4 regions of the Janthinobacterium sp. PAMC25594 genome follow, and region 4 is predicted to be linked to each of the others. Evidence: predicted binding sites of a transcription regulator. Region 4 holds the regulator's gene; each other region holds the start of a gene.
The links. The regulator LexA, encoded in region 4, represses DNA repair genes until DNA is damaged. The targets are predictions, from matches to a motif close to ACTGTATNNNNATACAGT.

Region 1 (7,322 bases), 2.7 Mb from region 4:
CACACACCGTAGACGCCAAGTAGCTTGGCACCCATCAGCTCCCTGCGCTGCTGCTCGACAAGGTTGGGCCAGCAAATGACGTTCACGGTGCCGGACTCATCTTCAATGGTCACGAATACCACGCCCTTGGCGGTCTCCGGCCGCTGGCGCACCGTGACGATGCCGCAGCCACGTGCGAGCCTGCCATTGTCAAACTGGTTCAAAACTTCCGCAGGTAGGAACTTCATTGCAGCGAGTCGCGCGCGCAGGAGTGCAAGCGGGTGGCGCCCCAGTGTCAGTCCCAGGTGCCTGTAGTCGGCCACGATGTTTTCCGCTTCACTCGGCGCTTCCATCTCGACCGGCTCTTCAACGACCGTGGCGGACCGTAGCAGCCCTTTGTCAGGCACGCTTGCTACCGCTTCCCACAATGCTTGGCGGCGGTTGCCAGAGAGCGATTCAAGGGCGTTGGCGCTCGCCAGTGCGTTGAGGTGGCCTGCATTCAGATTCGCCCGTGATGCTAGGTCGGCCGTGGTTTCGAACTGCTGGATGGCGCGCGCCTCCTCAATGCGCCAGGCCGCCTCTTGCTCGAGGCCTTTGATGTTGTTGAGGCCCAGACGAACGGCCGGCTGCGAACCTTTTGCAATGAATTCAAGCTGTGCATCCCAGTTGCTAACGGACACATCGACAGGGCGCACCTCCACGCCGTGGCGGCAAGCATCCTGTACGAGGGAGGAACGCGAGTAGAACCCCATTGGCTGACTGTTCAGCAGCGCGGTCAGGAACGCTGCTGGCTCATGGCACTTCAGCCAACTCGAGGCATACGCCAGAAGTGCAAAAGAGGCAGCATGAGACTCGGGGAAACCGTACTCGGCGAACCCTCTAATTTGGCCGATAATTGATGTCGCGAACTCAGCGGTGTAGCCCCTTTCCGCCATGCCCTGCATTAGCTTGTCTTCAAACTGCTCGAGACCGCCTTTACGCTTCCATGCCGCCATCGCTCTGCGCAATGCATCAGCTTCACCAGGTGAAAATCCTGCTGCAACCATGGCGATTTGCATGACCTGTTCCTGGAAAATCGGAATGCCCAAGGTGCGTTCAAGGACTGACTCGATTTCAGGACTTGGATACGACACCGGGTCGATACCCTGGCGGCGGCGTAGAAATGGATGAATCATCCCGCCCTGAATGGGGCCCGGACGAATGATGGCAACCTCAATGACGAGGTCGTAAAACGTGCGGGGCTGAAGCCGCGGTAGCATCGACATCTGCGCGCGCGACTCGATTTGGAATACGCCTACCGTGTCGGCCTGGCAAATCATCTCGTATGTGGCTGGGTCTTCAGCCGGAACGTCGCCGAGCTCGAACCGCGCTCCACGCTGCTCCGATACAAGGTCAAGTGCACGCCGGATACACGACAGCATCCCAAGTGCGAGTACGTCGACCTTGAGGAGACCGACGGCATCGATGTCGTCCTTGTCCCACTGGATAATGCTACGTTCCGCCATCGCAGCGTTTTCGATAGGCACCAGCCTGGACAACTTGGTGTGGGAGATGACGAACCCGCCTGGATGCTGTGAAAGGTGGCGCGGGAAACGCATTAACCTGTCGGCCAACTCCGCCCACTTCTCAGCGATGGGTGAGTTTGGGTCGAAGCCGCACGAGACCAGGCGCTCTTGAAGGTCCGATTTCCCACCCCAACCGTGGGAGGCCTTCGCGACCTTATCTACGACCGAGAGGTCAACGCCCAGGGCCTTTCCGACATCGCGTAGCACGCTGCGCGGTCGATACGAAATGACTACGGCTGTAAGGGCGGCACGCATCCGACCGTATTTCTTGTAAATGTACTGAATGACCTCTTCGCGCCGCTGGTGCTCGAAATCGATATCGATATCAGGCGGCTCGTTTCTCTCCTTTGAGATGAACCGTTCAAACAATAACGTGCCGCGCGATGGGTCGACTTCCGTGACGCCCAGACAGTAGCATACAGCCGAATTTGCGGCCGAGCCACGGCCCTGACAGAGAATGTGCTGCGACCTGGCGAACCGCACGATATCGAAGACCGTTAGAAAATACGATTCGTACTGGAGTTCGGCGATGATGCCAAGCTCGCGTTCCAGTAGCGCCTGGACGTTCTCTGGGATACCTGCCGGGAAACGCCAGTGCGCGCCAATGTATGCCTCTCTGCGAAGGTACGACGTCGCCGTTTCGCCGTCAGGAACCAATTCTTGCGGATATTCATATCGCAGCTCATCGAGTGAGAATTCACAAAGCTGCGCGACCCGTACCGATTCGTCGAGCGCTTCCCGCGAGTAGAGGTTACCCAGGCGTACTCGGGAACGCAGATGTTGCTCAGCGTTTGGCGCCAGCCGGTACCCGCATTGTGCGACCGGTATGCCATGGCGGATTGCAGTCATCGTGTCTTGAAGGGGCTTGTATGAACGGACGTGCATGCAGACATCACCGGTTGCGACGACGGGCATCCCGAATTCCTCGGATATACCGGACACCAGTGCCCGATGCTTTTCGTCCTGGGCGCGGTGGTGCAAGGTGAGTGCGATGCGGGCGCGACCAGGTACACATTGAATCAGCCACGCAGCTTGGCGTTCCACCTCATCATAGCTGGCGTTGTATTTCGGCACGAGAATGAACTGACAATCTGGCAGGCTCCGCAAATGCACCAGGTCACCAACCGGCGAGGCGATATCGCGGGGCAGGACTAGGTAGGAACCTTTTTCAGTACGAGTCCGCGCGACGGTAATCAGTTCGCTGAGGTTCCCGTATCCATTTCTATTCGTCGCCAGGATGATGAGAGCGAAAGGAGAACTTCCATCCTCGGGAGTCACCGTCATTTGACTGCCGATGACCAGATGGATTCCGAACTCCTTGGCGGCGATGTGGGCCTTGACGACGCCGGCCAAAGTGCATTCATCCGTAATCGCGATGGAAGCGTATCCAAGTTTTGCGGCGCGTGCGACCAGTTGTTCAGGAGCCGAAGCGCCTCGCAGGAAAGTGTAGTGGCTGAATACCTGAAGCTCGGCATAGTCGGGTAGTACTGGGGCCGGCAAGGGGAGGGAAGTGGTGTTCATGGCTCAGGCGTATAGACCGTGCAGATACCAGCGGGCCTCCTTCGTCCGTTCGAGATAGACCCAGTAGCAGGACGCGTCGGTGCCCTGCGCAATGAAATAGTCGCGCGCCGCCGTTTGGTCGTTCCACCATCCGGCCTCGAGACGCTCCGGACCTTGAATAATTTTCAACGGGCTCCCGTAGAACGGCCGCTCGCCACGCATCAACAGTGGAATCGGTTTTGGCAGGAGCCAGAATGGGCGTCCTTCCAGGACTTCATCGTCATCCAATTTGCGATATTTTTCCGTAAGGGGTACCCATTCGTTGCAGACCTCGGGGCGGTAATCCTGCATTGCGGCCGGCGTCAGCACGTTCTCGGCCCCAAGGCGTGCAGTAAGCAGCTCCAGCAGCCTATGGAAGTCCTGTGGCGACCCACCTGGCTCTGGGAACAGGGACTCGTTAGGAGGAAGCATTGGTTCGATTTTTTTCGCGTCCAGCCGCAATGCGATAACGGGCGCGATGAGCTCAACCTTGCCAAGGCGCTCCTTGAGTAATCGCACCAAGTGGGCCTCGTGCCAGGCTGGCTCCGCAAGCGCGATTTCGAGTTCAGTCGGAGGCATCGCCGCACGCCCGCGCTCATGCTCCAAAACAATGGTGAAAACACGAACCGCCTGTTGGAGAGACGTCAGCCAACCCACGAGTTGGAGGATAAGTCGCGTCGCGCCATGCAGCAGAGCATCAGCATGTTCGATACGGTCGAAGGTCTCAACCCGTTCTGAGAACGTCAATGGGACTTTAATCCACTCGAACATCTCCGGCGCCTGGCCATACGCTCGGTCGAGGTCCGCAAGCAGGTCCTTGCTAGTGCGTCGAAGTAGGCCTGGGCGTGGCAGACGTTGCAATGCGCCGAGGTTCTTGGCTCCAATGCCGGCCAGCCATTCGTCGTATGCGGCGGCGGCGGGTAGCAATCCGCACGGCAGTCTGTCGAGCATGCGTTCCAGCGATTTCATAGTTAGCGCGCGCCGGCGGAACACGGCACCTTTGCGGCGAAAACTCCTGGCAAGCAGCCATGCTCCTCGCGCGGTAGGCGCTGCGCCAAGGCGCGCGGTGAAACCCAGCGCAGCAATACTGCGAGCTATGGCCCCGCAGATGGCGTGTGGCCCTTTGAATAAACGCAGGCTGGCGCTCACATCCATCAGGATAGAGAAGTCGTCTTGAAGCGTTACCTCTGGGGTGTACTGCAACAGAGCCATCGCGATGGCGTCCAGCGCCAAGGCCTCCTTCTCAAGGCTGCGCTCAAGTATCACCGTACCAGGTGCGATGGCCGACACGCCCCCAATGCGCATCCCCAAGCGCACGCCGCTGTGCGCGGCATCGGGCGATATTGCCGTGACCTGCTCCTGATGCATTACTGCATACGGACCTGGCTCAGACCAAGATGGCCGCAGCGTTTCTAATGGCAGTAGTGGAAGGTACACGCTTAACAGTAATTTCATGGTCTACATCCAGATGCTGACGACCAGCGGGCATGTCCGCAAGCGGTATAAAAAAGGGGTTGTCACAATGAGGCCCCCGACGTTTGATAATGTCGACCGACACACCGCCTAGAGCGGGCCGAAGCGCGATTCGAAGCGGTGATGGCGACGAGTCGGCGCTGCTTGAAAGCGGCCGCATCAGCCACAGCCATGTATCTGTGCTTTGGGCTGCCAGGTTCAACCGCCTCAAGGATTCTGAGCGGACGTTCGACTGCCAAAGCACGACGGCCCCGCACGAGCCGTTTTTCAATATTTGTTCCGCCGACCAGAGCGCATCGGCCGAACTGCCCGGCCGAAGCCAAAGCAGGTTGCGGTCGATAAGACCCCAGGACCTGCACGTCATGGCGTGCGGTAGATACGGCGGCTGAATCAAGGCAATGCGCTGTGTCGCCGCCAACTTGGCGAGAGCGGGTTTGAGTAACTGCATCTCGCCGATGCCGGCTTGTTGCAGCAACACTTCCACCAGGGCGGACCTGGGCCATCCACCGTTCGGCAGTTCCGCATCCAAAACCGCATGGCCCGTCGTGCAGGTCGTTGACCTGGATAGAGCGAGCTCGCTCGCACGCCACACATCCTGCAGAGGCAGTTGCAGAAGCGCGCGGGCTGAATCGCTTTGGATGAGGGGTGGGCACAGCATCGGTTTGGTTTACTTGGTTAGATTGGCAGGAGATGGTTTTTGGTAAAAAACTACTGTGTTTTTATACAGTATAATTCAACGTCAGGAAAAATACACATCTAAATTAATTTCCTATGGGATGCGTTGTACATTTCAAATGTAATGGCGAAGATGTGCATTGCAGACTTGCAGGAGCACGCGCCCGACGAAGAGTGTGGTGGGAGAGGTGATAATGATATAAACGACATGTCTACATCGTGCTATCCATTTGATACGTATAAATCGACTGACGGCACTGCGCCCTGGCCAAAAGCTCCTGAGGGTCCGCCCGAAAACGGTCAAGGAAAGAGCGAGGTTCCTTGAGGATAGTCAGTACCTGGACTGTCAAGAGACGTCGACCAGGTCCCTGCCGGAAATTTGAGCAGGCACAAGAAACCCGCACCTGTACTCGTTGTGCGGCGCGTATGATGGAGTTGTCCACAGTGCTGTCCACGCCATCTGTGGATAAATTCAGCTGTTATTTCCAACGCAATTGCTGGGTCGGCATTCGGAGATATTACTTCCCCCTTTGAAGGATTCAAACACGTCCATGCGGGCCGAGAGCGTCATTCTCAGCAGTGATACATCTCATTACAAATGATGATTGGCGAAATATGGCGCAGTGCAGCATAATTGGCCTGTCTCCTCCAACTCCTCCAAGAATTGGATTCAACCCGCCCTCCGTTGGCGGGTTTTTTTTCGTCAAAATTACGGCTTCGGAATGGATGCCGGAGGCTTGCAGCGTCAATGGGTGGGCAGATGAGCAATCGCTATGTGCCAGGCCTGCGTACTGAAGAGGCTGTGTGGTGGCCATTCACCGTACCGACTGGGTGGCCATTAGAGGAATGCATCTCGTGCGAGTGCTTTCGACGCGAATAGCCGGGTGGTGTGGGCGACTGAGAATTCAACAGGACCTGAGCCTCCTCGAATCCGGAGCCGCTCGCGCTGGCCAGTTACCTCCGTTACCACCGCGCCTACCGAAATTTTTGGGCGTAGAGACCGCGCTGAGGCGCGCCCGCTGCCGGACTCTGTGCCGGACCGCAGCCGTCATGGCGCCAGACTGCCGGCCGTAGCAGGTTGAGTCGGCCAGGGTCGCCAATATGGTCGGGTAAGTGACTAATCGAGCAATCCGGGCGGCACTGACGCATGACGTCGGGCAAGCAAACGAGTCTCGTCTACGAACCCGCGCGTCATTTGACCTTACGCTACTGCACGGACCTCGAGGTGCGAATTTGGGTACCTGATAGAATATCGCTGGTACAAATACAATTGTCATCAAGACGCCCGCCTTAGGCAGGCCGTCAGGGGCGTTGGTCCGCCTCGTGCATCCCTTAGGAAAAAGAGCTAACCTTACTGGAATTTTCTTGGAAACGGTCGTCGAAGTACTCGAGTCACTAAGCACAATCGCAGAAGGGGAGTGGGAGGCACTGACTGAGGGCAACCCGTTCGTAAGCTATCGTTTCCTTGATGCGCTACATACCTCTGGCTGCGCTTCCAACCGCACTGGATGGTCCCCACGATACCTTGTCCTGAGGCGCCAAGGCAAGCTCGCCGGCGCGATGCTGCTGTATGCCAAGTCACACTCACGAGGGGAGTATGTCTTCGACCATGCATGGGCACACGCCTATGAACGCCATGGACTCGAATATTACCCGAAGCTCGTTTCAGCCGTCCCGTTTACCGCTGTCACAGGCCCGCGGCTGCTGGCAACCAACGAAGCTGACAAGGAAATTCTTGCTCGCGCAGCGATTCAATTCGCTCAGGAAGTCGGCGTCTCATCACTACATATCTTGTTCCCCAGGGCAGAAGACCTCGAGGTGGTACGTCGTGCCGGCATGATGTTGCGGGAGGGGGTTCAATTTCACTGGCTGAACCGCGACTATGAGTCCTTTGACCAGTTCCTTGGTTCAATGGCGCGCGAAAAGCGAAAGAAGGTGAAGCAGGACCGAAGACGCGTCGCAGAGGCCGGCGTTAGCTTTCGGTTTGCCTCCGGGAAGGACATGACCAGCGAAGAACTCGATTTCTTCTACGTGTGCTATTCGGCAACCTACGAGAGCCACTACTCGACCCCTTATCTCACGAGGGAATTT
Region 2 (7,322 bases), 160 kb from region 4:
ACCAGCATGTATTTCGCTTCGTCCGTCATGCCGACGATCAGCGATCCGAGGTAAGTCAGGGCCGCATTGTCGGTGATCGCCGTCAAGCCCAGGGCGCCGAAGAACAGGGCCAGCGGTTTCAGGCTGGAGACGATGGGCTGCAGCCACCATTGCTGCATGCCGCCCAAGACCACCAGGCCGCCGAGGAAGAAGCCGACCAATAAACCTTCCTTGAGGATCAGCGGGCTTTGATAACGCTCATACGCCTGCACGAAGCCGAGGAAGAACAGGAACAGGCCGAAGAACAGCACGGGATGGTGCGCCAGGGCCACCACGCCGCCCAGCACGATCATGTGCACGACGCTGACGGCCAGCGGCACTTTCGGCGCTTCCACGTCACCGGCTTTCGGCTTGATGTCGGAGGTGTTGCTGTGCAGGTATTTACGCAGCAATATGCTCACGCCCGTGGCGTTGACCAGCACGGCGATGGCGGCTTTCCAGCCGAAATGGCTGGCCATGTAGGCGCTGTCCCAGTTCCACGTGGTGGCCACCATCAGCACGGGCGGCGCCGCGTACGAAGTCAGGGTGCCGCCGATGGAAACGTTGACGAACAGCACGCCCAGCGCGCCATATTTCAGCCATTCAGGAATGCCCGGGCGAAAGATTTGCGGCGCCAGCATCAGCGCGGCCAGCGTCATGGCGGCCGGTTCCGTGATCATCGAGCCCGTCAGGGGCACGAGTGCCAGTCCCAGCCAGACGAGGGCCAGTTCCGTGCGCAGCGGCATGACGCGCGCCACGCCCTTGAGCAGGCGCTGCACGGCGTCGAGCACGGGGCGCGAAGCGGCCACCACCATGACGACAAAGACGAACAGCGGTTCCGTGTACTGGCGCGATTCGGCATACTCGATGGCCGCATCGCCGCCCGAGACAAAGGCCATGATGATGATCAAAATGAAAGCCCAGAAGCCGAACACGACTTCCACTTCGCCCAGCAAGTGCAGCAGCCCCCCGTGGCGGGGATGGCGCTGCGCCAGGGTTTCAAACGATTTGGCGGCGAAGGTGTGGATGAGCGCAAGGCCGAAGACGATGGCGCTGATGAGTTGGATGGTGGTCAAATGCGTTTCCTTATGGACGGAGGGAGCCGACTGGTACGTTGCCAGGCGGTAAGGAGAGTGCTTATGGTACAGCAATCGATGCCAGAAACGGGGTTTTTCGGACATGGCGGAGCGGCCCCGGGCACGCTATCTGACAGATAAGCCTTGCCAAAAGCCGGACTGGATAGTACTGTATATGCATACAGTATTCATCTTCATATTCAATTATGCAACATTCCGAATTGATGGCCGCGCCGGAAGCCTTGCACCCGTCTTTATGGCGCGCATCGCAGCTGGGGCAGGGCGCCACGCGCTGCCTGGACACGGGCTTTGCCGCCCTGTCCGCGCAGCTGCCCGGCGGCGGCTGGCCCAGCGGCAGCCTCATCGATCTGCTGGTGCAGCAGCCGGGCAGCGGCGAATTGCGGCTGCTGGCGCCCGCGCTGGCGCAACTGCCGGGCTTGCCCATCGTGCTGCTGCAGCCGCCCCATCCGCCGCAGGCGCTGGCCCTGGCCGCGCAGGGGCTGGCGCCATCGCAATTGCTGTGGCTCAAAAGCGCGGGCAGCAAGGATGCCTTGTGGGCGGCGGAAAACATCTTGCGCAGCGGCAGTTGCGGCGCCTTGCTGTTCTGGCAGTCGCACGTGCGCGCCGACAGCCTGCGCCGCCTGCACCTGGCGGCGCAATCGGGCAACACCCTGTTCTGCATGCTGCGCCCCTTGCACGGTGCGCAGGATGCGTCGCCCGCGCCGCTGCGCCTGTCCGTGCGCCCGGCCGCCGGCGGCATCGAGATCGGCTTCATCAAGCGCCGGGGACCGCAGCGCGACGCGCCCCTGTTCCTGCCCCTGCAACCTCCTTCTTTACTGCTACGCCATGCGACTCTGGATCGGCCTGTGCCTGCCCCGGCTCCCGCTCGAAGTATTTTGCCCGCGCTGGTCGGCTGACCAGCTGGGCGTGGTGCTGGAGCAGGAGCAAGTGATGGCCCTGTCGCCGCTGGCGCGGGCGGCCGGCATCCGGCCGGGCATGCGCCGTGGCGGCGTGCTGATGCTGGCGCCGCAGGCGCGCCTGCACGAGCGCTCGCCCGAACTGGAAGCGCAAGCCCTGCAAGCGGTGGCGCTGGCGCTGCTGCAATACTCGCCGCTGGTGGCGCAGGGCGAGGAAGCGACCCTGCTGGTCGACGCGGGCGCCAGCCTGCGCCTGTTCGGCGGCGTGCGCGCCCTGTGCCGGCAAATCGCGGCCAGCTTGCGCACGCTGGGCTACACGGCCCAGCTGTCGTGCGCCCCCACGGCGCGCGGCGCCTGGCTGCTGGCACGCGCCGGCACGCGCCGGGGCCGCGTGCTGGGCATGGAGAGTCTGGTGCGCCGCCTCGACGGCCTGCCGTGCGCCCTGCTGCCGCCCGCGCGCCCCTGGCTCGACTGGTTCGAAGGCATCGGCTGCCGCACCCTGGGGCAGCTGCGCCACTTGCCCCGGCCCGGCTTGCAGCGCCGCTGCGGCGGGGCCGTGCTGGATATGCTCGACGACGCGCATGGCCACGGCACGGAACTGTTCGTCTGGCTCGAAGCGCCGCCCACGTTCCGCGCCAGCCTGGAATTGTTCGACCGCGTCGAGCACGCGGACGCGCTGCTGTTCGGCGCGCGCCGCCTGCTGCAGCAGATGACGGGCTGGCTGTGCGCGCGGCAATTCGCCGTCGAGCGCATACAGCTGCTGCTGGCGCACGAGCGGGGCAGGGTGGCGCGCCCGCCCACCGTCATCGACCTGGCCTTAGGCGAGGCCGTCTGGCGCGACGAGCACCTGGTGCGCCTGCTCAAGGAGCGCCTGGCGCAGCTGGTGCTGGAGGCACCCGTGATCGGCCTGAGCCTGGAAGCGCTGCAGGTGCAGCCGATGGCGCCACCGAGCGAGAGCCTGTTTCCCGAGCCGGGCGGCACGCCGCAGGAGCGTCAGCGCTTGCTGGAATTGCTGGTGGCGCGCCTGGGCATGGAAAATGTCTTGCAGGCAGTGCCGCGCGCCGATTACCGTCCCGAGGCGGCCAACCAGTGGCTGCCGCTGCCGGCCAAGCCCGTTTCAAGAAGCGCGGCACCCGACTTGCCGCCCGGCTTGCCCGGCATGCCCCGTCCCGGCTGGCTGCTGGCCCAGCCCGTCGCCCTGTTGATGCGCGAGCACCGGCCGTTTTATGGCTCGCCCCTGAAAATGGTGTCCGTAGCCGAACGCATCGAAGCGGGCTGGTGGGGCCAGTCGCAGGCGCGCGATTATTTTATTGCCGAAGGCCTCGACCACGCCCACTACTGGGTCTACCGCGAACGCATCGCCGGCAGCGCGGAAGACGCGGCGCCGCGCTGGTTTTTGCATGGCTTGTTTGGCTGAAGGCGCTGTCCTGCTGAAACGGCCATGCTTGGCTATACTTGCTTTCTTGCTTGCGCCGCGTCAACCACTTCAATAAGGATTTTCATGTCCCAACTTTCCGACTTCCCCATCACCCAAAAATGGCCTGCCCGGCATCCCGAGCGCCTGCAGCTGTACTCGCTGCCGACGCCGAACGGCATCAAGGTCTCCATCCTGCTGGAAGAGCTGGGCCTGGCGTACGAGCCGCACCTGGTCAGCTTCGAGCAAAACGACCAGCTGTCGCCCGCCTTCCTGTCGCTCAATCCGAACAACAAGATTCCCGCCATCCTCGATCCGGACGGTCCCGATGGCAAGCCGCTGGCCCTGTTCGAGTCGGGCGCCATCCTGCTGTACCTGGCGGAAAAGACGGGCAAGTTCCTGCCGCAGGATGCGGGCCTGCGCTATGAAACAATACAATGGCTGATGTTCCAGATGGGCGGTATCGGCCCCATGTTCGGCCAGGTGGGCTTCTTCCACAAGTTTGCCGGCAAGGAGTACGAAGACAAGCGTCCGCTGGAGCGCTATCTCGGCGAGGCAAAGCGCCTGCTGGGCGTGCTCGAGCAGCGCCTGCAGGGCCGCGACTGGATCATGGGGAGTCAGTACACGATTGCCGACATCGCCATCTTCCCGTGGGTGCGCTGCCTGGTGGGTTTTTATGGCGCGGGCGAGCTGGTCGGTTTTAATAACTTCCCGAATGTGCGGCGCGTGCTGGACGCGTTCCTGGCCCGGCCTGCCGTCATCAAGGGCGTCGATATCCCATCGCGTGGCTAAAACAGCTGTGGCCGGGCGGCGCTACAATGCGCCATCGGCCGCGCTGCGCGGCAGCTTTGATCTGAGACAATGAAATCCACCCGGCAAGATTTTCCCGGCGCGCACGGCCATGTGCTGGCGGCGCGCCTCGACGCGCCCGACGGCGCCATCCGCGCCTACGCGCTGTTCGCCCACTGTTTTACCTGCGGCAAGGACGTGCTGGCCGCGCGGCGCATCGCGCAAGGCTTGACGCAACACGGCATCGCCGTGCTGCGCTTCGACTTTACGGGACTGGGCGCCAGCGAGGGTGAGTTTGCCGCCACGAATTTTTCGTCGAACGTCGACGACCTGCTGGCCGCCGCCGATTTCTTGCGGGCAAAACACGCTGCGCCGCAATTGCTGATCGGCCACAGCCTGGGCGGCGCCGCCGTGCTGGCGGCCGCCGCGCAAGTGCCGGAAGCGACGGCCGTGGTGACCCTGGCCGCCCCCAGCACGCCCGCGTATGTCACGCGCATGTTCAGCGCGCACCTGGAGCAAATCGCCGCCGAAGGCGAGGCGCTGGTCCAACTGGAAGGGCGGCCTTTCCGCATCCGCCAGCAATTCGTCGACGACGCGGGCAGCCACAGCCTGAAGGCCCATATCGCTGGCCTGCGCCGCGCCCTGCTGGTGATGCACGCGCCCAATGACACGACCGTGAGCCTGTCGAACGCGATGGATATTTTCACTGCCGCCAAGCACCCGAAAAGTTTTGTGTCGCTCGACGATGCCGACCATTTATTGACGGGGCGCGATGACGCCGCGTATGTCGCCAATGTGATTGCCGCCTGGAGCGCGCGCTACCTGGCATAAATCGCCGCCCATGAAAAACGCCGTACCGGCAAGTCGCGGGTACGGCGCAGATGGGGAGAAAACGGCTTAGTCCTCGTCGAACTCGGCCGAAAGATCCTTCCAGCCTTTACTGATTGCAAAGGCGGAAAACTCTTCCGGCGCTTCCAGGACGATCAGTTTCTTGTCTTGCAAGCCCAGGTCGCCATGGCCGAAGTCGGGGCCCACGTAGCCGAGGCTGCGCAAGCGGGCCAGGATGTGGCCGACCAGGGTCTTGTCCTTGTAGGCGCCCGCTTCGAGTGGAGCGGCGAAATCGACGTAGACGTCGATGATGCCGTAGCCTTCGTCGAAGATGCGGATGGCCTTGATGTCGTGGGCACGGCCGGAGCCGTCGGTGGCCTTGAAGGGGCCGCTGAGCTGGATGTCGGTGTCATTGTTCATGCCGCCAGCATACACCAAAAACGGCTTTCCGTAGTGTGGCGCTCAGGAGCCGAGCAGGATGAAACCGGCCCAGTAGAAGGGATGGCCGCGCGCGTCGCCGCTGCCGCCGGCGGCGTCGAGCGGCGTCAGGCCCCGCGTCGCCGTGACGGCGTGCCGGGCGGCGCGGATCTGCCGCAACTGCGCCTGGCGCAAGGCTTGCGGCTTGCCCTTGCCTTGCGCCAGCGCCGCATAAAAATCGCCCATCAGGGTGGCCGTCGACTGGTCCGACACGCGCCACAGGCTGGCCAGCACATTGCGCGCGCCGCGCTGGCGGGCCAGCCAGGCCAGGCCTTCCAGTTCGCGTCCCGTGGCATCGGTGCCGGCGGGCACGGCCGTTTCGCAGGCCGACAGGGTGAGCAGGTCCAGGCCGGCGAAGCGGTAGCCGTCCTGCGCCAGTTCCGCCAGGCTGAGTTTGCCTCCATCGCCCAGCAGCAGGTAGGAGTCCGCGCCCGCGCCCGAGCGCAGCACGAAATGGCTGGCGATATGGACGCTGCTGTTGGCGGGCAGCGCGCGCTGCAGCGCCGCGCCGGTGAAGTCGCCATCGAGGTAGACCTGGCTGGGGATGCGCGCCGCGTGTCCGATCGCCTGCACGGCGCGCAGTTCGCGCTGCACGAAGGGCAGGGCCGGCAGTTCGCCGCTTGCGCGCGTCTGGCCGAACAGGGCAAGCGATGGCGCGCGGCGCGGCGCTTCTTGTGCGCCGGCCTGTTCGCCGCCGCTGGCATGCAGCGAGACGGGCAGCCGTTCGACCAGCCAGCGGCGCCCGTCATGCAGCATGGCGAACGGCAGGTAGCGCAAGACGCCGTCCAGCGACAGCGACAGCGAGGTGGCGCCGTCCAGTTCCCGGCTGGCCGGTGCCAGCAGCAGCGCATACAGCGCCTGGGCGTCGGCGCGCGCGTCCTGTCCCGGGTCTTGCGCGCTGCGGCGCAGGCGGGCGATGCGCTGCGCCAGCGCGCGCTCGTCGATGGCCACGTCGTGGATGGTGCTGCCGCTCCGTCCGCCGCGCTGCGCGACGATGCGCAGGCGCGTGTCGGTAACCAGATAAGTCAGGTGCAGCACGCCCCGCTTGAGCGGTTCGGCCCGCGCCATGCCAGCCTTGCCTGCCGGTGCCGGCGTGGCCACGCTGCCGGACGCCAGCGCCGTCAGCGCCTCGGTGGCGCCATCGAGCAGCAGCGCCATGGCGTCGTTCGCCCGCCGCCATGCATCGTCGGCTTGCGCCACGCCCTGCGCCTGGCGTTCGCGCGCCGCGGCCAGCGCCTGGGCGCCCGCGCGCAGGGCGGCGGCGCGCGCTTCGAACTGGCGCTGCCATTCGCCCTCCGCGCCCGTGTAGCCGAGGCGCGTGGCGCGCGGATCGGGGGCGCTGCGCACCAGGCTGTGGAATTCGTCCTCGCGGACCATGGCCAGCACGGTTTCCGCTTCGTGGATGCGGCGCTGGTCGAGCAGGCGGTCCGCCAGCTGGCCGTAGGCGGCGCGTTTTTGCCGCACAAAGCCCTGCCGCAGCGGCACGGGCAGGCTGGCCGTGCCGGCGCGCGTGGCTTGCAGCGCATTGACCGCCTGCTTGCCGAGGAAAATGCCGGCCGCGTCGGGTTCCAGCGCGCCCAGCTGCGCCGCCGCCCGCGCTTCGAGCATGGTCTGTTCATGCGCCATGCCGATGGCCAGTGCGCGGGCCGACTGGGACCGCGCCGTGGCGGCATCACCCGCGCGCGCATTGAGTCCGGCCGCGTCCAGCAAGGCCTGTGCATGGGCGGGATGGGCCGCGCCGCGCGTGGCGGCCACTTGCCGCGCCATGGCGCCCGCCTCGCGCGCCAGCGCCTGCAGTTCGGC
Region 3 (7,322 bases), 1.4 Mb from region 4:
CCGGAGCCGAAAGACCAGATTTCGCGCGTTTCCGGGAAATGCACGATGTACTTGGTGCTGTTGCACGGCCATTTCACGTCTTGCTGACCGGCAGCCAGCGGTGCGCCCACGCTGTGCACGCACGGCACGAATGCACCATCGGTACCCAGCACGTCGTACACGGCGCGGCCCATGCGGGTCATGACCTTCATGTTGACGGCGACATACGGCGAATCGGACAGTTCCACGCCGATGTGCGCGATCGGCGAGCCCAGCGGGCCCATCGAGAATGGCACGACGTACATGGTGCGGCCGCGCATGCAGCCATCGAACAGGCCGTTCAGGGTGTGGCGCATTTCGCCAGGCTCGGTCCAGTTATTCGTCGGGCCGGCCGCTTCTTTTGTTGCCGAGCAGATATACGTGCGGTCTTCGACGCGGGCCACGTCGCTCGGGTCCGAGCAGGCCAGGTAGGAATTCGGGCGCTTGTCGGCATTCAGTTTTTTCATGGTGCCGCTGGCAACCATCTCGGCACACAGGCGCTCGTACTCTTCCTGCGAACCATCGCACCAGTAAATACGCTCCGGCTTGGTCAGCGCGGCAATGTCGGCCACCCAGTTGATCAGTTTCTGTTGTTTAATATAAGCTGGGACGTTGAGTGCGGCGACGCCACCCATGACGGGCTGATTCATATTACCTCCAATACCAATAAAAGAAATTCTGGTCATTCCGGCAAGACTGGCAGCATCGTTGAGAGGTGGCTGCGGCTCACTGCGGGCGGCGTCTTCACGCGGGCAGGGCTCTGGTGTCGTTTACCTGGATCATGCACCCAGGCTGCGGGAACAGTTTGCGCTATAACTATAATCAGGAAGCTTCAAAAGTGCCGGCGATTGTACACCCGCAAAACAGCTATTCTCGCAAAAATGTAGGAGAATAGCTTGACTAATGTAGTAGGCTATTCAGCATTTCCCGTATCCTGTTATTTCCCTACCAAATTCTTACTAAAATCGGCCATCTACCATGAAAATTGCCATACTCGATGATTATCAGGATGCCGTGCGCAGCCTCGATTGTTTCAAATTGCTCGATGGCCACGAGGTCAAAGTGTTCAGCAATACGGCGCGGGGACTGGGTCAGCTGGCGATCCGCCTGGCGCCATTCGACGCGCTGGTGCTGATCCGCGAACGCAGCAGTTTCAACCGCGCCTTGCTGTCGAAACTGCCGAACCTGAAACTGATTTCGCAGACGGGCAAGGTCAGCGGCCACATCGATGTGGCGGCCGCCACGGAACTGGGCATCGCCATCGCGGAAGGCATCGGCTCGCCCACGGCGCCGGCCGAACTGACGTGGGCGCTGATCATGGCGGCGCAGCGCAAGATCGTGCCGTACGCGCAACATTTACAGGAAGGGCTGTGGCAGACCTCGTCGCTGGAAGCAAAGCGCAATACGCTGGGGACGGTATTGAAAGGGCGCACCCTGGCGATCTGGGGCTACGGCAAGATCGGTCAATTGATCGCCGGCTATGGCCGCGCCTTCGGCATGACCATCCTCGTGTGGGGCAGCGAAGCGAGCCGCGCGGCGGCCGTGGCGGCCGGCGATACGGCGGCGGTTTCACGCGCAGCGTTCTTTGAACAGGCCGACGTCTTGAGCCTGCACCTGCGCCTGTCCGAAACGACACGCGGCCTGGTCACAAGCGAAGACCTGGCGCGCATGAAACCAGACGCGCTTTTCGTCAACACCAGCCGCGCCGAACTGGTCGCCGAGGGCGCGCTGGAAGCGGCGCTGCAGATGGGACGTCCGGGCGCCGCCGCGCTGGACGTGTTTACGGATGAACCATTGCCGCCCGGCGCGCCATTGCTGCTGCTGCCGAACGTGCTGGCCACGCCACACCTGGGCTACGTCGAGCGTGACAGCTATGAGCTGTATTTTCGCTACGCCTTGCAAAACATCGTCGATTTTGCGCAGCATGAATGCACGCGCCTGCTCAATCCCGAGGTGTTGCAGCACGCGCGGCAAACCGCTCAGGAGCGCTGAAACCCCTTGAGCAGGTCAGGCTCGCCCGTGATGCGGATGGCGGGCGCGGGCAGCGCGTGCCGGCCGCGCCACAGGCCGGCCCAGCCGGGTGGCCAGGCGATGTCCGGTCCACGGTACGGCGCCACGCCGGTGCGCACGGCCACGACCGGCACGGGCGGCATGTCCTGCAAGGGCTCGCCCGGGGTACGCTGCATGTCCAGGCTGTACATGTAGGTGGGCAACAAGGCGTCGCAGACGCGGCCAAACCACGCGCTATGGTCGTCGTCGCGCCCCAGCGCCTGCGCCAGGCCCTGCGGATCGAAACGCGCCAGGGCATCGATCAGCTCGCCGGTGGTGGCACCGGGCGTATCGCCCCAGCCCATCACGGGGTTGACGTTGTAATCGGCGCCCGAACCGTACCAGCCTTCGCGCCAGGGCCGTTGCATCCAGTCGCGCGGCCCCGTAAACAAATGCCAGCGCCAGTGCAGTCCGGACGGCTTGGGCCAGGAATACAGATACAGTTTTTGATAACCGGCCTGGTGCAGCTCGCGCACCATGGTCATCAGGCGCGCATGCGGCATGCGGTCGGGCGGCGCGCGGCGAAACAGGATCGCTTCGCCATCGGCAAACTGCACATCGTCGGTCGACAGGTTCAGGTCCAGGGTGCGCGCTTCGCTGCCGAAACGGGCGGCGATCCAGCCCGTCAGCAGATTGACGGACGTGATGACGCCATAGCCGCGGTGGCGGTGAAAAATGACGGTGCCGGGAGCGAGCGCTTTCATACGGAGTCGGGATGGCAGCAAACAAAGAAACCAGTGTACTCACAGATGGCCAAATTTTCCAGATGCGATCTGCAACGGCCCGCAGCGGGCTCGCCATTCACGCAAGGCACACAATCCACGCTATCATGCGCGTCATTCTCCACTGACATCGTGACCACATCATGACTTTGCGCATACTCGCCACCGGCGGCACTTTCGACAAACACTACAACGAATTGAACGGTACCCTGGGCTTTTCCGACAGTCATTTGCCGGCAGCGATTGCCCGCGCGCGCATGACGGCACCCGTGGCCCTGGAGCAACTGCCTCTGCTCGATTCACTCGACATGCAGGATGCGGACCGCCAGCGCGTGCTGGCCTCGTGCCGCGCGGCACAGGAGAAAGCCATCGTCATCATCCACGGCACCGACACCATGCGCGAGACGGCGCAAGTGCTGGGCGCGGCGAACCTGCAGCAAACGGTGATTTTGACGGGCGCCATGATTCCCTACGAAATCGACAACTCCGATGCCCTGTTCAACCTGGGCTTTGCCTGCGGCGTGGCGCAAACCTTGCCAGCGGGCGTGTACGTGGCCATGAATGGCCAGATCTTCGCCTGGGACAATGTGCAAAAGAACCGCGCCGCCGGCGTGTTCCAGCCCTTGTAAGCCGATGCCGGGACAGGGCTAAAAGCACAGGCGAAAAAAAAAGGAGCCGCAGCTCCTTTTTCGTACCTGCACAGCTGCTTTTATGCAGTTGCTTCACCACCCAAAGCTTCGACCACGTCGGCCATCAGCTTGGAGAGCTCGCCCGTCATCAGCATCACGTCGCCGTCGAAACGCTCGTCGTCGTTCTTCGTGCTCGATTCCGTTTCCTTGATCACGTCCAGCGGCTTGACACTCTTGATGGCCAGCGACTCCGTCAGCACGAACGAGATCTTGTCATTCCACGTCATGGCCAGGCGCGTGCACTGCTTGCCGGCCGCGATGTGGCGGCGCACGTCGTCCGCTTCCAAGGTGTGGCGCACGTAGCGCACGGTGGCCTTGCTTTCGCCCGTGGCGCGCAATTCCGTGTCCATGTCGACCGTGAAGCCGGCAGGCGCGTCGTCGGCCTGCAGCCATTCCGTCATCACCGCCACGGGCGAGCGCTGCACGCGCAGGCTTTCCAGCGGCAGTTTGTCGACGGCTTTGAGCAGCAGCTTGATGACTTCATCGGCTTTCGCCGGGCTGGCCGCATCGACCACCAGCCAGCCATTGACGGGGTCGATCCACGTCCAGACGTTGCTGCGAATGCTGAAGGCGCGCGGCAGCAACTCGTCGGCCACGCGCTCCTTCAATTCCTTCATGGCCTTTTTACCGGGCGCAAAGCCTTGCGCTTCTTCCATCTCGGCGGCGCGAGCCTTGGCCACCTGGTTGATGACGGTCGCTGGCAAGAGTTTCTTTTCCGTGCCCAGCAGGATCAACATTTGCTTGTTGACCACGTGGACCAGGCCACCGTTCGGGCGTGGCGTATCCCAGCCCTGGCGCATCAGATCCATGCTGGTCGCCGGCGTAAATTTGTTCGAGGACAAGGCCTCTTCCAGTTGTTCTGGCGTATAAGCCCATGGTGCGGGCAGGCGGTAAATCTGAAGATTCTTGAACCACATAGTTTTTGTCTTCCGTTTGTTTCAGTAGTGCCAGGGGAACGCCATTCTACACTTTCGACGTGAAAATGCCGTCAAAAGCGCGGTCTGGCGCGGTATGTATCTTGTAGGAAACGCCGCTAGAGCCTGGGAAACAGCTCCGCCTGGGCTGGCGCCTGCCGCGTGACAACGGCCGGATCGGACAAGGTCGAGATGCGCACGCCCAACAGGCGGATTTTCTTGTCAAATGGCACGCGCCGCAGGCAATCGCGGCTGGCGCGCAGGATGGCGGCGGCGTCCGCCGTGGCGCTGGGCAAGGTGATGTCGCGCGTGACGGTGCTGAAATCCTCGAAGCGCAGCTTGATGCCCACCGTGCGCCCCGCCAGCGACTGTTTATCGAGGTCGCCCGCCACGCGCGTGCACAGGCTTTCCAGCTTTTCCGACAGGGTGGCGCGGTCGCGCACCACCTGCAAGTCGCGCTCGAACGTCGTCTCGCGGCTGACGGACTTGGTTTCCCGGCTCGTCTGGACGGGCCGCTCGTCGATGCCCAGCGCCGCCTGGCGCAGCCAGCCCGTGTACAGGTCGCCGAACTGCGTGCGCAGCATGGCCATGTCGGCTTGCGCCAGCTCGCCGATGCTGACGATGCCCAGCGCTTCCAGCTTGGCCGTGGCCTTCGGGCCGATGCCATTGATCTTTTTTGCCGGCAAGGGCCAGACCCTGGTTTCGACATCCTCGGGCGACAAAATGGTCAGCCCGTCGGGTTTTTCCAGGTCGGAACAGATTTTTGCCAACAATTTGTTGGGCGCCAGGCCGACCGAGCACGACAGGCCCGTCGCCTCGAACACGGCCGCCTTCAGGCGCGCCGCCATGGCCGGCGCCTGCTCGCCATGTTCGGTCAGGTCGACATAGATTTCATCGATGCCCACGTTCTGGATGATGGGGGCAAGATTGGCCACGGCTTGCTTGAAGCGGGCCGAATACTCGCGGTAAGCCTCGAAATCGGCGGGCAGCAGGATGCTGTCGGGCGCCAGTTTCGCCGCCTTCATGATGCCCATGGCGGAAAACACGCCGAACGCGCGCGCCGCATACGTCGACGTGGTGACGACGCCGCGCCCCACGTAGTCGCGCATGCGCGCGAATTGCCGCGTGCCGTCTTCCTGCAGCATCGGTTGCTGCAGTCGGCCGCCGCCGATGACGACGGCTTCGCCGCGCAATTCCGGATATTTCAGCAGTTCCACGGAGGCAAAGAAGGCATCCATGTCCAGGTGAGCTATCCAGCGGCGGGCGGGTGGCTCGGGAAGTGGGGAGGCAGATGTGGTCAAGGACACCTCGCGGCAGGATACTGTAGTTATATACAGTATCGCTGGAAATGCCCGTGGATGCAAGTTGAAACGCATGCGCACCACAGTTGCTTTTCTCAATGGCAAGATTACAATCCTGACACGACTATAAAAGGAGTTGCCTTGTCTACAGCACATCAAGCTTTGCGCCACATGGCCGTCTGCTCATCCATCCTGCTGTCCACGCTGGCGCCATCCGCGCTGGCCGCCGATGCCACCGCCCCTGTCGCCGCCAGGACGGCCTGGCAGGAAACGCGCCACGGCACGGTCGTCACGGACGACTACCGCTGGCTGCAAAAAAAGACCGATCCTGCCGTGATCGATTACCTGAATGCGGAAAACGCCTACACGGCCGCCGTCACGGCCCCGATCCAGCCGCTGGCCGACAAGGTGACTGCGGAAGTCAAGGGCCGCATGCAGGAAGTGGACCTGTCCGTGCCTGCGCGCCAAGGTAACTTTTACTATTACACGCGCACGGAAGCGGGCAAGCAATATCCGCTGCATTGCCGCCGTCCTGTCGGCGCCAGCGGTGCCTACGATGCGCAGGCGGTCGAAGAAATCCTGCTGGACCAGAATCAATTGGCCGAAGGCCACAAATTCTTTGCCGTGCGCGCGTTTGCCATCAGCCCGAATGAACAATTGCTGGCCTACACCACCGACACGACGGGTTTCCGCCAGTACGAGCTGCATGTCAAGGATTTGAAGACGGGCAAGCTGCTGGGCGATAGCATGCCGCGCGTGACCTCGCTGGCGTGGGCGGCGGACAATGCCACCCTGATGCTGACGCAGGAAGACGCCACCACCAAGCGCTCGGACCGGCTGTTCCGCCTGGCCCTGGGCGGCGCGCCGCAACAGGTTTACCACGAGCCGGTGGAGCAATTCACCATCAATGTGGATCGCACGCACGACAAGCAGTTCTTCGTGCTGACCTCGGGCAGCACGGATACGAGCGAAGTGCTGCTGCTGCCAACGAGCAAGCCGCAAGGCAGTTTCCAGAGCGTGCTGAAACGCGAAAAAGGCCACCGCTACATCGTCGAGCACCGCGACGGCCAGTTGTATATCGTCACCAACAAGGAGGCGAAGAACTTCCGTGTCGTCAGCGCGCCGCTGTCTGCGCCGCAGCCGAAGAACTGGAAGCCCGTCGTGCCGCACAACAAGGATGCCGTGATCCAGTCCATCGACGTGTTCCAGGGCTACCTGGTGGTGATGGAAAAGGCGCGCGCCCTGAACCGCGCGCGCATCTACGATTTCGCGCATAAAAACTGGAAGACGGTGCAGTTCGACGACCCCGTCTACCTGGCCACATCCGTCGGCACGCCAGAGTTTTCCGCCACGCAATTTCGCATGTCGTACCAGTCGCCCGTCACGCCGCCCACCGTCATCGATGTCAGCATGAAGGATGGCAAGCGCACGGTACTGAAACAGCAGGAAATCGGCGGCGGCTTTGACGGCAGCCGCTACACCACGCAGCGCTTGTGGGCGAAGGCGCGCGATGGCGTGCAAGTGCCGCTGTGGGTCGTCTACAAGAAGGGAGTCAAGCTCGACGGTTCCGCGCCGCTGCTGCTGTACTCGTACGGCTCGTATGGCATTTCCACGGAAGCCACTTTCTCC
Region 4 (7,322 bases):
GGCTCTGGCGACGCAGGACAAGGTCGATGAATTGCAGGACAAGCTGCGCGAAGCTGGCATCAAGTCCTATACGCAGAAAGTCTCCAGCCCGTCGGGCGAGCGCATCCGCGTGCGCGTGGGCCCGTTCGGCAGTCGCGAAGACGCCGAAAAGACCCGCGCCAAGCTGCAAAAGCTGGGCCTGGGCGGCAGCCTGGTGCCGGCTTGATGTTGCAAGGCTGAACGGGCGTGACGATCTTCGATTACCTGGTGCTGTTCGTGCTGATGACGTCCGTGCTGATCAGCATGATGCGTGGCCTGGTCAAGGAAATACTGTCATTGGTCAGCTGGATCGTGGCTTTCGTCATCGCCAACGCGTATGGCGCCACCCTGGCGAAATTCCTGCCGGAAGCCGTGCCGGGCGAAGCCGTCCGCCTGTTGCTGGCCTTCGTGGTGCTGTTCATCGGCGTGCGCATTTTGATGGGGTTGCTGTCCATGACGGTCGACGCACTGGTCAAGGTGACGGGCCTGAGCCTGGCCGACCGCACCCTGGGCAGCCTGTTCGGCGTGGCGCGGGGGCTTGTGATCGTGCTGACCGCCGTCATCTTGTGCGGCATGACGTCCATACCGCAGCAGCCATTCTGGAAAAACGCGCTGCTCAGTCCGTTCGCGGAGCAGGGCGCGCGCGCCATCAAGCCTTATCTGCCTGCCGCTTACGCGCAGCATGTGAAATTTTGAATTTTTTTAAAATCAGTAGCACAGTTTAGGAGCACACCATGTGTGGCATCGTCGGCGTCGTTTCCCATCAACCTGTCAATCAATTGCTCTATGATGCATTGTTGCTCTTGCAACATCGCGGTCAGGACGCGGCAGGGATTGCGACCAATCACAGCAGTATGTTTTCCATGCACAAAGCCAATGGCCTCGTGCGTGACGTCTTCCGTACGCGCAACATGCGTTCGCTGCAAGGCACGACGGGCATCGGCCATTGCCGCTATCCGACGGCCGGTTCGTCGAGCGAAGAGGAAGCACAACCGTTTTATGTGAATGCGCCGTTCGGCATTACCCTGGCGCACAATGGCAACCTGACCAACTGGGAACAGTTGAAGCAGGAAATGTTCAAAAATGACCGCCGCCACATCAATACCGATTCCGATTCGGAAGTGCTGCTCAATGTGCTGGCGCATGAAATCCAGGAAGCGACGACGGGCCTGAATCTGGACCCGGAAGCCATCTTCAAGGCCATCACCGTGCTGAATCGCCGCGTCAAGGGCGGCTACGCCGCCGTGGCGCAAATCGCCGGCGTGGGCTTGCTGGCCTTCCGCGACCCGCACGGCATCCGTCCGTTGTGCCTGGGCATCAATGAAACGGAGCAAGGCCCCGAATACCTGATCGCCTCCGAATCCGTGGCGCTGGAAGGCATGGGCTTCCGCTTCGTGCGCGACATCGGTCCCGGCGAAGCCGTCTTCATCGATGCCGACAAGAAATTGCACAGCGCCCAGTGCGCCGACAACGCCAGCCTGAATCCCTGCGTGTTCGAATTCGTCTACCTGGCCCGTCCCGACTCCGTCATCGACGGCGCCTCCGTGTACGCCACGCGCCTGAAAATGGGCGAATACCTTGCTGAAAAGATCCGTGCCGAATTGCCGGACGTGCATATTGACGTGGTCATGCCGATTCCCGATTCCTCGCGTCCTGCCGCCATCCAGCTGGCACTGGCGCTGAACCTGGAATACCGCGAAGGCTTCATCAAGAACCGCTACATCGGCCGCACCTTCATCATGCCGGGCCAGGCGGCGCGCAAGAAATCCGTGCGCCAGAAGCTCAACGCTATTCCGTCCGAATTCAAGGATAAAGTGGTGTTGCTGGTCGACGATTCCATCGTGCGCGGGACCACCAGCCGTGAAATCGTGCAGATGGCACGCGAAGCGGGCGCGACGAAAGTCATCTTCGCCTCGGCCGCGCCACCGGTGATTTACCCGAACGTGTACGGCATCGACATGCCGACGCGCGATGAGCTGATCGCCTATGGCCGCACGACGGAGGAAGTGTGCCGCGAAATCACGGCCGACTATCTGGTGTACCAGGATATCGGCGCGTTGAAGCAGGCGATCGCCGACGTCAATCCTGCCCTGGTCAATTTCGAGGCGTCGTGCTTCGATGGCGTGTACGTGACGGGCGACGTGTCGCAGGAATATCTGGACCGCCTGGAATATGCGCGCCACCATCCGAAGGCGGCAGCGCCCGAAGATACGCCACGTTCCCAGCTGAACCTGAACCTGGCGACGACAGAAGCATAAGTAACCTGCCCGGCCGATGCCGGGCTTTTTTTCGGGGTCAGACCTTCAGGTCTGACCCCAGCATTTGCCTTGGGGTTAAGCGGCAAATCGAATATCCGGAACTTCCACCATGACCACCAAAAAAAACTACGGCTTTACCACCACCATCCTGCATAACGACCGCCGCAAGGGTATCGAGCATGGCTCGCTGCACAAGCCTGTGCACACCTCCGTCGCGTTCGGCTACAGCGACGCACGCCAGCTCGCTTCCGTGTTCCAGGGCAAGGAGCCCGGTTTCCGCTACGGCCGCCAGGGCAACCCGACCGTGTCCGCGCTGGAAGACAAGGTCAACCAGATGGAAGACGGCGTGGCGACCCTGTGCTTCGCCACTGGCATGGGCGCCATCGGCGCCGTGGTGCAGTCGCTGCTGCGCGCGGGCGACCATGTCGTGTCGTCGGCCTTTCTGTTTGGTAATACCAACAGCCTGTGGCAAACGGTGACGGGGCAGGGCATCGCCGTGTCCTTCGTCGACGCCACCGAGGTGGCCAACGTGGCGGCCGCCATCACGCCGGCCACGCGCATTGTGTTCGTGGAAACCATCGCCAATCCGCGCACGCAGATCGCCGACCTGGCAAAGATCGGCGCGCTGTGCAAGGAACGTGGCATTTTGTACATCGTCGACAACACGATGACGACGCCTTACCTGTTCCGCCCGAAAGCGGTGGGCGCGGGCCTGGTGGTCAATGCATTGACGAAATCCATCGGCGGCCACGGCAATGCGCTGGGCGGCAGCTTGACGGACACGGGCGTGTTCGACTGGACGCGCTACCCGAACATTTTCGATAATTATAAGAAAGCGGCGCCAGCCCAGTGGGGCATCGCGCAAATCCGCGCCAAGGCCTTGCGCGACTTCGGCGCATCGCTGGGCCCGGAAGCGGCGCACCATATCGCCGTCGGCGCGGAAACCATGGCCTTGCGCATGGACCGCACCTGTTCCAACGCCCTGGCGCTGGCCACGATGCTTGCCGCCGACCCGCGCGTGGCGGCAGTGCATTACCCGGGCTTGGCGTCGCACCCGCAGCACGCGCTGGCGAAGGACTTGTTCCGCAGCTATGGCTCGCTGTTCAGCTTTGAATTAAAAGAGGGCATCGATTGCTTCGATTTCCTCAATCGTTTGAATCTGGCGATTCCGGCAAGCAACCTTGGTGACACGCGCACCCTGGTCATTCCCGTCGCCCACACGATCTTCTACGAGATGGGTGCGGAGCGCCGTGCCAGCATGGGCATCGCAGAGTCCCTGATCCGCGTGTCCGTGGGCATCGAGGATGAGGCGGATCTGCTTGAGGATTTCCGCCAGGCACTCGATGTATAAGTATCCGGATAAATGAAAAGGGCCGCGACAGTCATGCTGTCGCGGCCCTTTTTTTGCGCGTAAAACTTAATGCCAGCTGCGCATCAAGCCTACCGCTAAACCTTCCAGGGCAAACTCATCTTCCGGCGACACGGTGATGACCTTGAAGTCGGGGTTTTCCGGCAGCAGTTCGATGACGGAACCCGTCTTCTTGTAGCGCTTGACGGTGACTTCGTCGCCGATGCGGGCGACGACGATCTGGCCATTCTTGGCGCTGTCGACCTTCTTCACGGCCAATAAGTCGCCATCCATGATACCGGCGTCGCGCATGGACCAGCCGCGCACCTTCAGCAGGAAGTCGGGCTTGGCCGAGAACAGGGCCGGGTCGACGTTGTAGCTTGCCTCCAGGTTTTCCTGTGCCAGGATGGGCGAGCCTGCCGCCACCCGGCCGATCAGGGGCAGCGACATCAGCAGCGCCGCCGGCACTTTCGATGCCTGCGCTTCGGCCGCCGCGCCGATCAGGCGGATGCCGCGCGAGGTGCCGGGCGAAATCTCGATCGCGCCCTTGCGGGCCAGGGCCTGCAAATGCTCTTCGGCCGCATTGGCCGATTTGAAACCCAGTTCATTGGCGATTTCGGCACGGGTGGGAGGAAAACCCGTGTTTTCAATCGCGTCCTTGATCAGGTTCAGGATTTGTTCTTGTCGTGCTGTCAGCTTGATCATGAGCGGTGGGTGCATACTAAAATGCTGTCTATATGAACAGTCTGTATTTTTGTACAGTATCGCCCACTATGCAAGGGGATTTCCGTCATTTGCGCGAATTTCGTGCGAAATACCGGAATGGGCAGGAAAAAACGCCTGACCTGCCCCGTGCGCGGGCCGCTTGTTGAAGGAATGATTGAAACGTTTGCAAAAGGCGGTTATAATCTTCGGCTGACCTTCCCACACCCGTCTTGACGCCGGGGTGGGCGATTATTAATCCGACCTGAAGGAGTTTGCATGCGTCATTATGAAATAGTCTTTATCGTCCATCCGGACCAAAGCGAGCAAGTGCCCGCGATGATCGAACGCTACAAAGCCAGCGTAACCACCCGCGGCGGTTCGGTTCACCGCGTGGAAGATTGGGGTCGCCGTCAAATGGCTTACTCGATCCAAAAGCTGCCTAAAGCACACTACATCTGCCTGAACATCGAATGCGACAACGAGACCCTGGTCGAGTTGGAAACAGCATTCAAATTCAATGATGCCGTGTTGCGTCACCTGACCGTTAAAATGAAGAAAGCTGAAACAGCTCCTTCGCCGATGATGAAATCGGTACAACGCGAAGACGCGGCCAAAAGCCACCGCACCGAAGCACCAGCAGCCGCTCCAGTCGCAGCCGCAGCTTAATTCTTGACCAGGATCGTGCGCTGAACCAGCTACAAGTTACCGCCATCATTGCCGAGCGCGAAATATTGCGCTATACCCCGGCAGGGCTGCCGATTGTGAATGCAGTATTGCAACACAGTTCGCAGCAGATGGAAGCAGGAATTGCCCGTTTGACCGAGTTTGATGTTGCCGCGCTAGCCGCTGGCGAAATCTCAGGCCGGTTCAGCCAGGCAAGCTTGGGTGGGGTGTATCAGTTCACGGGTTTCCTGGCCAGGAAGAGCCGCAACAGCAAGAGTTTGGTGTTTCACATCATTGATTTTAGTGCAGTCAATTCTGACTAGCGCATTTTAGATACAGGAGCCTGACATGGCATTCGGTAAAAAGTTCGACAAAAATAAGCTCAAGCTTAAAGAAAAACGCAAACAGCAAAACCCTTTGTTCAAACGCAAGAAGTTCTGCCGCTTCACCGCAGCTCACGTTGAGCAAGTCGACTACAAAGACGTCGACACGCTGAAAGACTTCGTCCAGGAAAACGGCAAGATCATGCCAGCACGCCTGACCGGTACCAAAGCGCACTACCAGCGCCAAGTCGACACCGCAATCAAGCGCGCTCGCTTCCTCGCGCTGCTGCCATACACCGATCTGCACCACGCTTAATCGGTCAGATATTCCTGGAGAAGAACTATGCAAATCATTCTGTTAGAAAAAGTTGTTAACGTCGGTAACCTCGGCGAAGTCGTCAAAGTCAAAGACGGTTACGCACGTAACTTCCTGATCCCGCAACGCCTGGCACGTCGTGCCACGGCAACCGCTGTGGCTGAATTCGAAGTCAAGCGCGCCGAACTGGAAAAAGCTGCTGCCGCCAAACTGGCCGCATCGCAAGCCCAGGGCGAAAAACTGAGCGGCCTGACCGTTCAAGTTGCTCAAAAAGCTGGTGTTGATGGCCGTCTGTTCGGTTCCGTCACCAACTTCGACATCGCTGAAGCGCTGACCAAGCAAGGTTTTGCTGTTGAAAAAGCACAAATCCGCATGCCTACCGGCCCGCTGAAGATCGTTGGCGAGCACAACGTTTCGGTTGCTCTGCACACCGACGTGGTCGTGGAAGTTGTTATCGCTGTCGTACCAGACGCGAACGCGTAATCGTCTGCGGGCCTGGCCCGCAAGCATTGCCGCACTATGAAAAGCCGGGTTCGCCCGGCTTTTTTGTGGCCTTTTTTTCGCTCAATTTCAGCCCTTTATTTTTGCCAGCACGCCGAAGCGGGTATAATTCGCGCCATGAACGCTCCCTCTGATCCGCAACTGGATTCCCTCCGTATTCCGCCGCATTCGATCGAAGCAGAACAATCCGTTATCGGTGGTCTGTTGCGCGACAATGCAGCGTATGACCGCATCGCCGACTTCATGCATGCGGAGGATTTCTATCGCTATGACCATCGCATCATCTTCGAGCAAATCGTCAAGATGATTAACGGCTCCAGGCCCGCCGATGTCATTACTGTTTTTGAAACCCTGACCCAGCTCGGCAAGGCCGATGATGTGGGCGGACTCGCTTACCTGAACGCCATGGCGCAAAACACGCCATCGGCCGCGAACATCCGGCGTTATGCCGAGATCGTGCGCGACCGCGGCGTGCTGCGCAAACTCATCACCGTCGCCGACGATATCTCCGGCACGGCCTTCAGCCCGCAAGGCAAGGAAGTCAAGCAGATGCTTGACGAGGCCGAATCGAAGATTTTCGCCATCGCCGAAGAAGGCGCGCGCGGCGCCCAGGGCTGGACCGCCATCCAGCCCCTGCTGACGCAGGTGGTCGAGCGTATCGACGAGTTGTACAGCCGCGACAACCAGAGTGAAATCACGGGCGTGCCCACCGGTTTCATCGACCTCGACCGCATGACCTCCGGTCTGCAGCCGGGCGACCTGGTGATCGTGGCGGGCCGTCCTTCGATGGGCAAGACGGCGTTTTCCGTCAACATCGGCGAAAACGTGGCCATCGACAGCGGCTTGCCCGTGGCCGTGTTCTCGATGGAGATGGGCGGCGCCCAGCTGGCCATGCGTATGCTCGGTTCCGTCGGCCAGCTCGACCAGCACCGTCTGCGCACGGGCCGCCTGAACGACGAAGACTGGCCACGCCTGACGAATGCGATTCAAAAGATGAACGACGCCCAGTTGTACATCGATGAAACGCCGGCCTTGAACTCGATCGAATTGCGCGCCCGCTCGCGCCGTTTGTCGCGTCAATGCGGCAAGCTGGGCCTGATCATCGTCGATTACTTGCAACTGATGTCGGCCAATAGCCCGGGCGACAACCGCGCCACGGAGATTTCCGAGATTTCGCGCGGCTTGAAAGG

Region 1: the regulator LexA is predicted to act here: its motif matches at 5,267-5,284, upstream of imuA (translesion DNA synthesis-associated protein ImuA).
Region 2: the regulator LexA is predicted to act here: its motif matches at 1,263-1,280, upstream of imuA (translesion DNA synthesis-associated protein ImuA).
Region 3: the regulator LexA is predicted to act here: its motif matches at 5,713-5,730, upstream of dinB (DNA polymerase IV).

The regions. Positions count from the first base shown of each region.
Region 1 covers NZ_CP080377.1:1,814,214-1,821,535, reverse strand. Annotated here, with positions in the region: gene KY494_RS07965 (error-prone DNA polymerase) at 1-3,065, opposite strand, end outside; gene KY494_RS07960 (DNA polymerase Y family protein) at 3,069-4,538, opposite strand; gene imuA (translesion DNA synthesis-associated protein ImuA) at 4,471-5,148, opposite strand; gene KY494_RS07950 (GNAT family N-acetyltransferase) at 6,597-7,322, shown strand, end outside.
Region 2 covers NZ_CP080377.1:5,464,252-5,471,573, forward strand. Annotated here, with positions in the region: gene KY494_RS24575 (putative Na+/H+ antiporter) at 1-1,094, opposite strand, end outside; gene imuA (translesion DNA synthesis-associated protein ImuA) at 1,301-2,011, shown strand; gene KY494_RS24585 (DNA polymerase Y family protein) at 1,941-3,428, shown strand; gene KY494_RS24590 (glutathione binding-like protein) at 3,513-4,217, shown strand; gene KY494_RS24595 (S9 family peptidase) at 4,287-5,045, shown strand; gene KY494_RS24600 (hypothetical protein) at 5,112-5,462, opposite strand; gene KY494_RS30065 (CHAT domain-containing tetratricopeptide repeat protein) at 5,505-7,322, opposite strand, start outside.
Region 3 covers NZ_CP080377.1:4,205,227-4,212,548, reverse strand. Annotated here, with positions in the region: gene KY494_RS18895 (phosphoenolpyruvate carboxykinase (GTP)) at 1-668, opposite strand, end outside; gene KY494_RS18890 (D-2-hydroxyacid dehydrogenase family protein) at 997-2,010, shown strand; gene KY494_RS18885 (L-asparaginase) at 1,998-2,771, opposite strand; gene KY494_RS18880 (asparaginase domain-containing protein) at 2,933-3,418, shown strand; gene KY494_RS18875 (recombination-associated protein RdgC) at 3,499-4,395, opposite strand; gene dinB (DNA polymerase IV) at 4,512-5,630, opposite strand; gene KY494_RS18865 (S9 family peptidase) at 5,835-7,322, shown strand, end outside.
Region 4 covers NZ_CP080377.1:5,629,070-5,636,391, forward strand. Annotated here, with positions in the region: gene KY494_RS25210 (SPOR domain-containing protein) at 1-205, shown strand, start outside; gene KY494_RS25215 (CvpA family protein) at 226-714, shown strand; gene purF (amidophosphoribosyltransferase) at 753-2,276, shown strand; gene KY494_RS25225 (cystathionine gamma-synthase family protein) at 2,386-3,627, shown strand; gene lexA (transcriptional repressor LexA) at 3,694-4,329, opposite strand; gene rpsF (30S ribosomal protein S6) at 4,606-4,995, shown strand; gene priB (primosomal replication protein N) at 5,016-5,315, shown strand; gene rpsR (30S ribosomal protein S18) at 5,341-5,631, shown strand; gene rplI (50S ribosomal protein L9) at 5,659-6,114, shown strand; gene KY494_RS25255 (replicative DNA helicase) at 6,250-7,322, shown strand, end outside.